2 regions of the Rhizobium sp. BIGb0125 genome follow, and region 2 is predicted to be linked to the other one. Evidence: riboswitches for the same ligand, from Rfam matches in the RefSeq annotation. Region 2 holds a riboswitch; the other holds the start of a gene.
What was found. A riboswitch is a leader RNA that binds a small molecule or an ion and turns the genes downstream of it on or off. The one in region 2 is predicted to bind S-adenosylmethionine.
Positions count from the first base shown of each region.

Region 1: linked by a shared signal. The riboswitch ahead of M2418_RS15925 (O-succinylhomoserine sulfhydrylase) and the one ahead of metA (homoserine O-succinyltransferase) in region 2 are both predicted to bind S-adenosylmethionine.

Region 1 covers NZ_JANUDV010000005.1:318,672-324,720, reverse strand. Annotated here, with positions in the region: gene M2418_RS15935 (Hsp33 family molecular chaperone) at 390-1,394, shown strand; gene apaG (Co2+/Mg2+ efflux protein ApaG) at 1,463-1,855, opposite strand; gene M2418_RS15925 (O-succinylhomoserine sulfhydrylase) at 2,041-3,225, opposite strand; SAM riboswitch at 3,269-3,347, opposite strand; gene M2418_RS15920 (2'-deoxycytidine 5'-triphosphate deaminase) at 3,425-4,519, shown strand; tRNA gene M2418_RS15915 (tRNA-Gly) at 4,592-4,665, shown strand; gene M2418_RS15910 (penicillin-binding protein 2) at 4,672-6,049, opposite strand, start outside.
Region 2 covers NZ_JANUDV010000008.1:142,470-148,518, reverse strand. Annotated here, with positions in the region: gene hisC (histidinol-phosphate transaminase) at 1-350, opposite strand, end outside; gene M2418_RS21590 (polyprenyl synthetase family protein) at 352-1,266, opposite strand; gene mtgA (monofunctional biosynthetic peptidoglycan transglycosylase) at 1,467-2,150, shown strand; gene M2418_RS21580 (aldose epimerase family protein) at 2,159-3,181, opposite strand; gene metA (homoserine O-succinyltransferase) at 3,256-4,173, opposite strand; SAM riboswitch at 4,274-4,350, opposite strand; gene M2418_RS21570 (thiamine diphosphokinase) at 4,440-5,093, shown strand; gene M2418_RS21565 (ABC-F family ATP-binding cassette domain-containing protein) at 5,097-6,049, shown strand, end outside.

The DNA of each region.
Region 1 (6,049 bases), on a different contig from region 2:
GGCCTGAAAGGGTCTTGATCTTTTATTGCTGACTTCCCATCTGGGTGTCTTCGAAGCGCGCAAGCTTGGCCATCTCGGCAGGACTTGCGCGTTTTACTGCATGGTTTCTCAAACTCAGTGTGGTTTTGCGGCAAAACATGCAGCTTTGAAAAGGTTCAACAGCGCTCTCAATGCGGCTTTGTTAAAAAGCAAGGCTCTGTCGTAACCTTTCCAGATGCAGCATTTTCACTCCGAAAATGCAAAAAACAACCAATTGAGCGTTTCACCGGCCGGTTTTGGCGGGAAACGTGTATGCCACGGGTGGTTTCACTTTGCGTGCCCCTGTGCAAAAACACAATGACGTCACGCGTGTCCTGTAAGTGGAGCGGGTGCTGCAAGGAGTATTTGGTATGGCAGATGTAACCGTAGAATTGGACGATCTGAAATTTGCGGGTGACGATAACGTGCTGCCGTTTCAGATTGAAGGACTGGATGTGCGCGGCCGTGCTGTGCAGGTTGGCCCTCTGCTGAACACCATTCTGCAGCGTCATGACTACCCGCCAGTTGTTGCGCGCCTGTTGGCCGAAGCAACGGTGCTGACCGCGCTGATTGGTACGTCGTTGAAATTTTCGGGCAAGTTGACCCTGCAGACCAAGGGCGACGGTCCGGTTGATCTGCTGGTTGCGGATTTCACCGCCCCTGAAAGCATGCGCGCCTATGCCCGCTTCGATCAGGAACGGCTGGATGCTGCCCTTGCCGAAGGAAAAACTAGCCCGGCGGAACTGCTGGGCACGGGTATTCTTGCCTTTACCATCGATCAGGGCATGGGCATGCAACCCTATCAGGGTATTGTGCCGATGGATGGATCGTCATTGGAAGAAATTGCTGGCACCTATTTCCGTCAGTCGGAACAATTGCCAACCCGCATCCGTCTGGGCGTTGCCGAGTTCTTCGATCGTGATGAAGACGGCAAGCCGCGGCACGGCTGGCGCGCTGGCGGCGTGCTGGCGCAGTTTCTGCCACAGGCGCCCGAACGTCTGCGCCAAAAGGATCTGCACGGTGGAGATGGCGATGAAGGCGATTTCGAAACCGATCATGATGACGCATGGACGGAAGCGGCAACACTTCTGGAAACTGTCGATACCGACGAATTGACCGATCCGCAGGTGCCTGTTGAGCGCTTGCTGTTCCGACTGTTCCATGAACGTGGTGTACGGATCTACGATCCACAGCCGGTATTTGACCGTTGCAATTGCTCGCGCGACAAGATCAAGGGCGTATTGTCCGGCTTTACCGCAGAGGAAATCCGCGACAGTGAAGAAAACGGCATGGTTTCGGTAACTTGCGAGTTCTGCTCGACAACCTACCGCTATGAAACCAGCGAGTTCGACGTTCTGGCAACTGCCAAGAACTGATCTGGCGGATGGTCGACAAGCACCACACTATCAAAGGCGGGCGTGACGAAAGTTGCGCCCGTTTTTATTTAGTTAAGGACGCGGGTCAAGCCGGGCGTATCCAGCGAGAAGGCTGGAATGGCGACATCGAAAACTTCACCGTCATCGGTTTCCATCTGGTAGTGGCCGAACATCATGCCTGAAGGCGTATCGAGCGGGCAACCGGAGGAATACTCATAGGTTTCACCGGGTTGCAGGTGTGGAACTTCGCCAACCACCCCAGGGCCGGAAACTTCGTCGACCTGACCGTTCTGGTCGGTAATGTGCCAATAACGGTGGGTCAGGCGCACGGCTGCATGGGAGTTATTGGCAATGACAATCTTGTAGCCCCAGACGTAGCGACTATCGTCCGGATCCGACTGTTCTTCAAGATAATAAGGGTCGACAGCAACTTCGATCCCATTTGTCGTTGCACGATACATACGCGCTACCTTTAATGATCTGCTTTATTCTACACTATAACATCCGGTATTCGTCAAGAATTGACATAAAACAGGCGGTACCGAACGCTGACAATGTCGGATAGTAGATTAAATGCTGAAATAGAAGGTAAATTTAGGGCGAAGTGAAAAGCCGTGCTTGATGGAGAGCACGGCTTCGTTTGGTATCAGGCCGAGACCTTGGACAGCGCCTGGGCGAAGTCATCAACCAGATCGTCAGTGTCTTCAATGCCGCAGGACAGACGCAGCGTACCGCTGGCAATGCCCATTTCGACACGGGCTTCATCCGTCAGGTTTTTGTGGGTGGTGGTGCCAGGGTGGGTGATCAGGCTCTTCGCATCGCCGAGATTGTTGGAAATCTTCACGATATCAAGGGCGTTCTGCAGCGCGAAAGCTGCTTCTTTGCCACCCTTCAGCTCAAAAGCCACCATGGTCGACCCGCCGGTCATCTGGCGGGCAATGATATCTGCCTGCGGGTGGTCCTTGCGGCCCGGGTAGATAACCTTTGCAACCTGCTTCTGTTCAGCAAGGAAGTCGGCTATGCGGGTAGCATTGGCGGTCTGTTGCTTGACGCGCAGTGCCAATGTTTCCAGTCCCTTCATCATCGTCCATGCATTGAACGGCGACAGGGCAGGGCCGGTATGACGGTAATATTCCTGGAACTCTTCTTCGATCCATTTCTTGTCGGAAAGCACGACACCGCCAAGGCAGCGGCCCTGACCATCAATGTGCTTGGTCGCGGAGTAGACGACGATGTGTGCACCCAATTCCAGCGGCTTCTGGAAAAGCGGCGTGGCGAAAACGTTGTCGACAACCACCTTTGCGCCAATCTGGTTGGCCAGCTTGGCAACACCGGCAATATCAACCACTTCCAGTGTCGGGTTGGTCGGGCTTTCCAGGAAGAAAAGACGGGTGTTGGGGCGGATGGCGCCTTCCCAGTTGGCAAGGTCACGACCGTCGATCAGCGTGCATTCGATGCCGTATTTTGGAGCCAGCGTCTCAACAACCCAGCGGCAGGAGCCGAACAGGGCGCGGGCGGCAACGATATGGTCGCCAGCCTTCAACTGGCACAGGATGGCGGAGGCAACAGCAGCCATGCCCGATGCGGTGGCGCGTGCTTCTTCGGCGCCTTCCAGCAGGCACATGCGTTTTTCGAACATGTCATTGGTAGGGCTGGCGTAACGGGCGTAAATAAAGCCTTCCGTCTCACCCTTGAAGCGAGCCTCGGCGGCTTCTGAATTTTCGTAGACAAAACCCTGTGTCAGGTAGAGTGCTTCTGATGTTTCGCCGAACTGCGAACGCAGGCTTCCGCCGTGAACGAGTTTCGTTGCCGGGCGCCAGTTATTGCTCATGTCCATCACCTTCAAACAAAAAAACCGGCCGCAAAAGCAGACCGGTTTCGAACACCCGGTCTTTTTAGCCACTTATTTAACGTGGCTGCAAGCCGACCGGCCAAATCACCACGGGATAAAATTGGCATACGCCCGTTAACGGCTTGCGTCAATGCCGGTGTTTTGGTTTTGTCGGTTGGAAAAGCAACAGGTGAGTATCATGAAAAGAACGACCGGTATTTTAACGGATGGAGCCATCCGCGGCCTGTTCGAAAGCGGCAATTTGAAAAGCGAGGCAGCACTGGATGCCGACCAGGTTCAGCCTGCCAGTCTTGATCTGCGGCTTGGTGCAATCGCGTATCGTGTGCGTGCCAGCTTCATGCCGGGTCCTGATTGCACAGTCATGTCCAAACTCGAGCGCCTGCGGTTGCACGCTATTGACCTCAGTGACGGTGCCGTTCTGGAAACCGGCTGTGTCTACATCGTGCCCTTGATGGAAACGGTTGATCTGCCCGCCGGAATGTCCGCGTCTGCCAATCCGAAAAGCTCGACTGGCCGCCTGGATATCTTTACCCGGGTCATCACAGATAGCGCGCAGGAGTTCGACAAAATCCCGGCTGGCTACAAAGGCCCGCTTTACCTCGAAATCAGCCCGCGCACGTTCCCGATTGTTGTGCGCCGTGGCTCGCGCCTGTCGCAAATCCGTTTCCGCATCGGCCATGCGCTGCTCAATGAAGCCGAACTTCTGTCACTGCACGCGGCTGAAACCCTGGTTGCCAGTGAAACCCCGAACGTATCCGGCGGCGGCATTGCGCTGTCGATCGATCTAGAAGGTTTTGGCGAGGACCGTCTGATCGGTTATCGCGGCAAACATCACACCTCGGTGGTAGATGTCGACATCAAGGCGCAGCATGATGTGTTTGATTTCTGGGAGCCTCTTTATAACCGTGGCCGCTCCGAACTGATCCTTGATCCCGACGAATTTTACATTCTCGTGTCCAGAGAGGCCGTGCATGTGCCACCGCTTTACGCGGCGGAAATGACACCTTTCGATCCGCTGGTCGGTGAATTCCGTGTGCACTATGCCGGTTTCTTCGATCCCGGTTTTGGGCATGTCAGCGCTGGCGGCGCAGGCAGCCGTGCTGTTCTGGAAGTGCGCAGCCACGAAGTGCCCTTCATTCTGGAACATGGCCAGATTGTCGGGCGGTTGGTCTATGAACACATGTTGGAAAAACCGCAGGGCCTTTATGGTACCAGCGCAGGTTCCAACTATCAGGCGCAGGGCCTCAAGCTTTCCAAACATTTCCGGATGTGATGGGGCCGCAGCCCACCCAAGACTGACCGCGGCTTGACAGCCGCGGTGATCTGTTGAATCTCTTTATCCATTGCGGGTGTAGCTCAATGGTAGAGCAGCAGCTTCCCAAGCTGAATACGAGGGTTCGATTCCCTTCACCCGCTCCAGTAATTTCAGTAATTCACGATCATCTGTGGTTTGCCTTCAATTTTGAAGCTTGGTTTGGTGCCAAGCAAGGCTGCCGTTCGCGCAATGATTTCCTTGGTCATCGGTGCCGCAGTGGACGCGGCAGTTCGTCCGCCATTGACGCCGGTTTTGGGCGCGTCAACGATGGTCAACACAACGTAACGCGGGTCGTCCATTGGAAAACCGGCGACGAATGCGTTGAAATTGATGTCTTTGGCGTAACGACCATTGATGACCTTGTCGGCCGTGCCAGTTTTTCCACCGACATTGAAACCTTCAACCTGGGCTGCGCGGCCTGAACCTTTCAGGCCATTCCATGTGTAGAGGTAACGCATATCCGCACTGGTTTTTTCCTTGATCACGGCGCGCGAGATAGCCGCCGCATCCTCCATGCTGCGAGGCAGGAAGGTCGGGCTGATCAGATTGCCGCCATTGATCAGGGCTGCGGCGGCAACGGCGGTCTGCAAAGGTGTCGTTGCAATGCCATGACCGAAGGAGATCGTCACCGAGTTGATCTTTTTCCATGTTCTCGGCTGGGTCGGCGTGGCCACACCAGGCATTTCGGTGTCCATCTTGGACAGAAGACCAAGCCGGGTCAGAAATTCCTGATGACCTTCAATGCCAACGCGATCGGCGATATCCGCCGTGCCGATATTGGAGGAATACTGAAAGATTTCCGGGATCGAAAGCGGGCGGTATTTGCCCTTGAAATCGCGGATCGTGAAGCCACCCATGCGGATCGGACGGGAAGCATCGATAACGGTATTCAGATTTATCTTTTCGGCGTCGAGGCCCATGGCCAACGTGAAGCTCTTGAAGGTGGAGCCCATCTCGAATGTCGCGTTACTCATCCGGTTGAACCACCCCTTTTCATATTCCTTGTCGACACTGCCATCGGCAAGTGTGCGGGAGGGCTGATTGGGGTCGTAATCCGGTACCGATGCCATGGCGATCACTTCGCCCGTATCGACATCGAGAATAACGGCGCCTGCCGCCTCGGCCTGATAATCGACCATGGCTTTTGCGGCGATTTCCCGCACCATATTCTGCACGCGCAGGTCAATGGAAAGCCGGACGGGTTCAAGACGGGTGTCGGAGGTCAAGCCGACGGATCTGAGGTCGGCATAACCTTGCTGGTCGATGTAGCGTTCCATTCCCGCCAGACCGAGATTGTCGATGTTGACGTGGCCGACAATATGCGAGGCTACCGGGCCGCCGGGGTAAAAACGCCGTTTCTCCGGACGAAAGCCAATACCGGGGATGCCGAGCGCCAGAATATCTGATTGTTGTTTCGGTGTAAGTTGACGCCGTAACCACTGAAACGCGCTTCCCGATTGCAGCCTTCTGTGGGTGTCCTTCCAGTCG
Region 2 (6,049 bases):
TAGGTCGGATAAAAGCTGTAGGTGATGTCAGGGTAAAGCAGCGGCTTGTCATGTTTCAGAAGGCCTGCAAAGATAAATGCCAGAACCTCATCCGAGCCGTTGCCGACAAAAACTTCATCCGGCGACACACCATGATAGGCGGCAATCGTCTCTCTCAGCTTTTTGGCTGAAGGATCAGGATAGAGCCGCAAATCATCCGTCGCAGCATCCTTGATGGCTTCCACGACACGCGGAGAAGGCCCCCACGGGTTTTCATTGGTGTTGAGTTTGACCAGATTGGCGATGGCTGGCTGCTCTCCCGCCACATACGGATGAAGCGATGCAACAATAGGAGACCAGAATTTGCTCATCTCAACTCTTTCTTTCCGCGATAAACCGCGCCGCCGCGGTTAGAATATCGGCACGTTCGCCGTAAGGCTCCAGAAGCTGTGAGGCCTCATCAACCAGTTCACCCAGACGCTGTTCAGCCCACGCCTGCCCACGCAGAGCAACCAATGTACCCTTGCCACGTGCCGCGTCCTTGCCAGTTGCCTTGCCCATGGTTGCGGCATCGGCCGTCAGGTCAAGAAGATCGTCAGCCAACTGGAACGCAAGTCCAACGCGCTCGCCGAAGGTTCTGAGCCGCTGACGCGTCTCGGCATCAGCGCCAGTAATGATCGCACCGGCCTCACAGGCAAAACGCAACAATGCTCCGGTTTTCATGGCCTGCAGGGTGATGATACCCTGCTCGTCCGGCGCCTGTTTTTCAGCCGCCAGATCAAACGCCTGCCCACCGGCCATGCCACCGATACCGGCTGCTCGTGCAAGCGCCAGTACAAGAGCCGTTTTGGAAGCGTCCGGCAGCGGAGTTTCTGGTGCTGCAATAATGTCGAATGCGATTGTCAGCAGGCTGTCGCCAGCCAGAATGGCGGTCGCCTCATCAAACTTGCGATGCACGGTTGGCTGTCCGCGGCGCAGATCATCATCATCCATCGCCGGAAGGTCGTCATGGACAAGAGAATAGCAATGCAGGCATTCCAGCGCCGAGCCGACACGCAAGGCCGCCAGCGCGTTGCCACCCAGCATCTTGCTGCTCTCGATCACCAGAAACGGCCGCAAACGTTTGCCACCATTCAGTACGCCATAACGCATCGCTTCCAGCAGGTTGTCCGGTCTGGTGATTTCATCGCTGCGATGGGCTGGGGAAAGAACGTTATCCAGCAGATTTTCCACCTGCTGCGCGTTTTCACGCAATGCGCGTTCGAATAAGGTTGTTTCTGGCTTCATGGGCGCTCTTTGCCATGAGAAGTTAACACAGGCAATGAAAATCAGGCTTTTTGCAGCATCTGCAAGGCTTGATCGCATCTTGCCAATGTGAAACGGTTCGGCGAACAAAAAGGCACAGGTTTGAAAGATTGGCAGTCGCACCTGAAAACCAGAATGATGACGTTGTACTGTCGCAGGATGACGATGCGCAGGATACATCCATGCTGAAGGGAAGCAGTCTCAGGCAGCGTCTGATCATGGCGATCTTAATCTTCCTTGCCCTGCCCTATTTTCTCATTCTGGTTTACGCACTGCCATTCATGCGACCGGTCTCTACGCTGATGCTTGCCGATCTGGTGACGTTACAGGGCTATGACCGGCAATGGGTATCGATCGATGACATCTCACCAAATGTCGTTCGGTCCGTCATGATGTCGGAGGACGGCCAGTTCTGTTTCCATGGCGGTGTTGACTGGAAGCAGATGAGCGGAGTGATCGAGGGCACATTGCAGGGTGATACCACGCGTGGTGCCAGCACTATTCCCATGCAGACCGCAAAGAACCTGTTCTTGTGGAATGGTCGTTTCTTCGTTCGTAAAATTCTGGAAATTCCATTGGCCATGACCGCCGACTTCGTCTGGTCGAAACGGCGGATGATGGAAATATATCTGAACGTCGCCGAATGGGGACCGGGTATTTACGGCATCGAAGCGGCGGCCCGTTATCACTTCAAGACATCAGCCTCCAAGCTCAGCACCAGACAGGCGGCACTTCTGGCCGTCAGCCTGCCGAACCCAATCGAACGTGTAGCCTCCAAACCGGGACGTGGCACGCAGCGGCTGGCGACGCTCAATGAGCGCCGCGCCCGTGCATCCGGCGGCTATGTCGGATGTGTTCTCGATTGACTGGCTGATCAGCCGCGCGTGAAGATATAATCGGTTTCCTGACGCAGAATCTCGCCTGGACGCAAGATGCCGTTCGGAAAATCGGGATGATTCACGGCATCCGGCCAAATCTGTGTTTCAAGGCAGAAGCCAGCAAAGGCACCGTAATGACGGCCATCGAGACCGGGAACGGCTGTGTTGAGCTTGAAGCCGGAATAGAACTGCACGCCCGGCTCCGTGGTGTGCACCTCAAGTGCAACGCCGGAAGCAGGTGCAAACACCCGTGCCACCTTGCGCTTTTCGCGGCGCTCAGGCGACAGGCAGAAATTATGATCGTACAGAACCTGCTCGCCATTGTCCTCACGCTTCATCGGCGTGGATGAGCGCAGGTCAAATGCAGTGCCTTCAACAGCACGAATTTCACCGGTCGGGATCTGCCGTTCATCCGTCGGTAGATAGTGGTGAGCCGCAATCATGATCTCGTGATCGAGTGCAGTGTCTGCACCATCCAGATTGAAATAGGAATGCTGGCAGATATTGGCGATTGTTGGCTGGTCAGTGGTTGTCTCATAGAGAACCGAAAGCACACCACCTTCACGGATTGTGTAGGTCACGTTTACCGTGCAATTGCCGGGATAACCGGCACGGCCATCGGGATCAATGATCTGCAGCACGACGTGGCTTGGGCCATGTTCCATGATCAGCCAGTTGCTTTTACCGATACCATCACTGCCGCCATGGATATGGGTGACGCCTTTTTCGTTCAGTTCAAGCTGGTATTCTTTGCCGTCAATCGAGAAACGCCCGCTATCGATACGGTTGGAGTTACGGCCGGGCGTTGCACCGAAATAAGAGGAATATTGCGGATAGTCCTCAAACTTATCAAAGCCGAGAACCAACGGTGGCTGATGGCCATCGAGGCGCAGATCCTGAATGACTGCGCCCCAGGTGATAATATTGGCGGTCAAACCGCCTGCCGAAATAGTGACGCGCTCCACTTTTTCGCCGGTGGGCGTTACGCCGAAGTTTTCCCGTGCGGCACCATTCGTCATTATATCGACCTCCGTTTGCAAGAATTACGGGCCAGACGTTGCGTCATTTCCCGTCGCTTCGCAATCAGCAAATTTCACTTTCCGATTTCGTTCAGATCGTAATAGGTCGTCTGATAGATTTCATTGATCCAGTTGCCGAAAAACAGATGGGCATGGCTGCGCCAACGGTTCTGCGGGGTGATATCAGGATCATTGTGCGGGAAGTAGTTATGCGGCACCTTGATCGGTATACCGGCATTCACATCCCGGAAATACTCATCGGAAAGCGATGTGGAATCATATTCCACATGGTTGAACATGTAGAGACGGTTGCCCTTCTTTTCATGCACCAGGCAGACACCCATCTCCTCCGACTCCATCAGGATTTCAAGCTCGGGATGCTTTTCAATGTCCTCGCGACGGACTTCGGTCCAGCGTGAAACCGGCACCTGGAAATCGTCGGAAAAACCGTTCAGATAGATGGACGACGGGCAAAGATTGCGGTGACGATAAACACCAAACGCCTTTTCCTTGAGCGGATGTTTTGGCACGCCATGGAAATGGTAGATGGCCGCCATCGCGCCCCAGCAGACGTTCAGGGTTGAATGGACATTGGTCTGCGTCCACTCAAAAATCTTCTGCATCTCGTCCCAGTAGGTCACATCCTCGTAAGCAATGGTCTCGACCGGTGCGCCGGTAATGATGAAACCGTCAAACTTGCGATGCTTGACCTCTTCCCAGGTCTCATAGAACGACAAGAGATGCTCTTCAGAGGTGTTCTTGGCACGGTGTCCGCCAATACGCACCAGCGAAAACTCGACCTGCAAAGGGGATGCGCCGACTAGGCGCGCCATCTGGATTTCAGTTTTGATCTTGTTCGGCATGAGGTTCAAAAGCCCGATCTGCAACGGGCGGATATCCTGACGAACAGCCGCCGTTTCGGTCATCACCCGCACACCCTCATTGATGAGGGTTTCAAAAGCAGGCAGCGTATCGGGTATTTTGATGGGCATATTAGAACACTCTCATCCGGCGGGTAACCAAGGCAGACAGCCCGGACAAACCGCACAAAACAAAAAAACCGGCAACGAAATCGCAACCGGTTCTTGGAAAATCCACGTTTCCTCGACCCTTTAGCAACTTCTTTAAAGTGGCTGCAAGCCGGTCGGCAAATCACCACTAGAAGATTACATAATCCCGCATGCCACGAAAATCAATATAGCCGCATTTGCAGGCGCTGGCCGTTCCCTTCTGCGAACATTTGGGCTATTGGCGGGGCATGGAAAAAACGGGCTTTACAATTCTGCTGGGCGGCAACCTGTCGGTAACCGAGCGCGTGCGCAAAGCCGCAGACGGAACACGCGTCATCGCAGCTGATAATGGCATGCGCCATGCGCAGCCGCTGTCGCTGACACCGGAATTGTGGGTGGGAGATTTTGATTCCACCGACACCGCTCTTCTCACCAAATGGCCGGATGTGGAGCGTCACACCTTTCCCGCAAGCAAGGCCGCAACAGACGGCGAGATCGCTGTCTCGCAGGCGATTGAGCGTGGCGCCCAAAGCCTCGTTCTGATTGGCGCACTGGGTGGCGACCGAACCGACCATGCCTTTCAGCACATGCTGAATGCCATCAGCCTTAAGGAAAAAGGTTACGATGTCACCCTTCTATCGGGTGAAGAAGAGGCCTACCCCTTGGTATCCGGTGGCGAGAAAGCACTCGACTTACCCGCCGGTTCGCTGTTTTCCGTTCTCGGTTTCAGCGATCTTGACGGCCTTGACATCGAGAACGCCCGTTATCCGTTGAATGACTATTCGCTGACCTTCGGCACATCCCGCACAATTTCCAACGTTGCGGAAGGTCCGGTGCGCTTCTCCCTGAAAAGCGGTAGAGCCATCATCCTTGCCCGCCCTTATGACATGACTGGAGCCTGAGCCTTGGCGCCTCCCATTTTGAAACTTGACGATATCACGCTGACCTTTGGCGTTACACCACTGCTGAACGGTGCCAACCTGCAAGTGGAACCGGGTGACCGTATCTGCCTCGTTGGTCGCAATGGTTCCGGCAAGTCCACGCTGATGAAAATTGCCGCCGGCCTGGTCGAAGCGCAATCCGGCGAGGTGTTCAGACACCCATCCTCGACCATCCGTTATCTTGAGCAGGCACCGGATTTTAGTGGTTACGACACCGTACAGGCCTATGCCGAAGAAGGGCTTGGACCGGGCGATGATCCTTATCGGGTTACATATCTGCTTAACCACCTTGGCCTAACGGGAAAGGAAGACCCCAAAAGCCTGTCCGGTGGTGAAGCCCGTCGTGCGGCGCTTGCTCGCGTCATGGCACCTGAACCCGACATCCTGATGCTGGACGAGCCGACCAACCATCTGGATCTGCCGACAATCGAATGGCTGGAAGACGAACTGCAGAAAAGCCGCAGCGCACTGGTCCTCATTTCGCACGACCGTCGGTTCCTTGAAAAAGTTTCCAACTCCACTGTATGGCTTGATCGCGGTACTTCGCGTCGCCTCAGCCGCGGCTTTGCCCATTTCGAGGAATGGCGCGACAAGGTGCTGGAAGAGGAAGAACTCGAGCAGCACAAACTCGGCAAGGCGATTGAGCGCGAAGAACACTGGATGCGCTATGGTGTAACCGCCCGTCGCAAACGCAATATGCGCCGCGTCGGCGAACTTCAGGCGATGCGCGCTCAACATCGTGGCCACAAGGGACCGCAAGGTTCCGTGCAGACCACAGCTGTCGATACCCGTGAATCCGGCAAACTGGTGATCGAGGCCGACAGCATTACCAAGTCCTATGGTGATCGCACCATCGTGGCACCCTTCTCACTGCGCGTGCATCGTGGCGACTGTATTGGTCTGGTTGGGCCAAACGG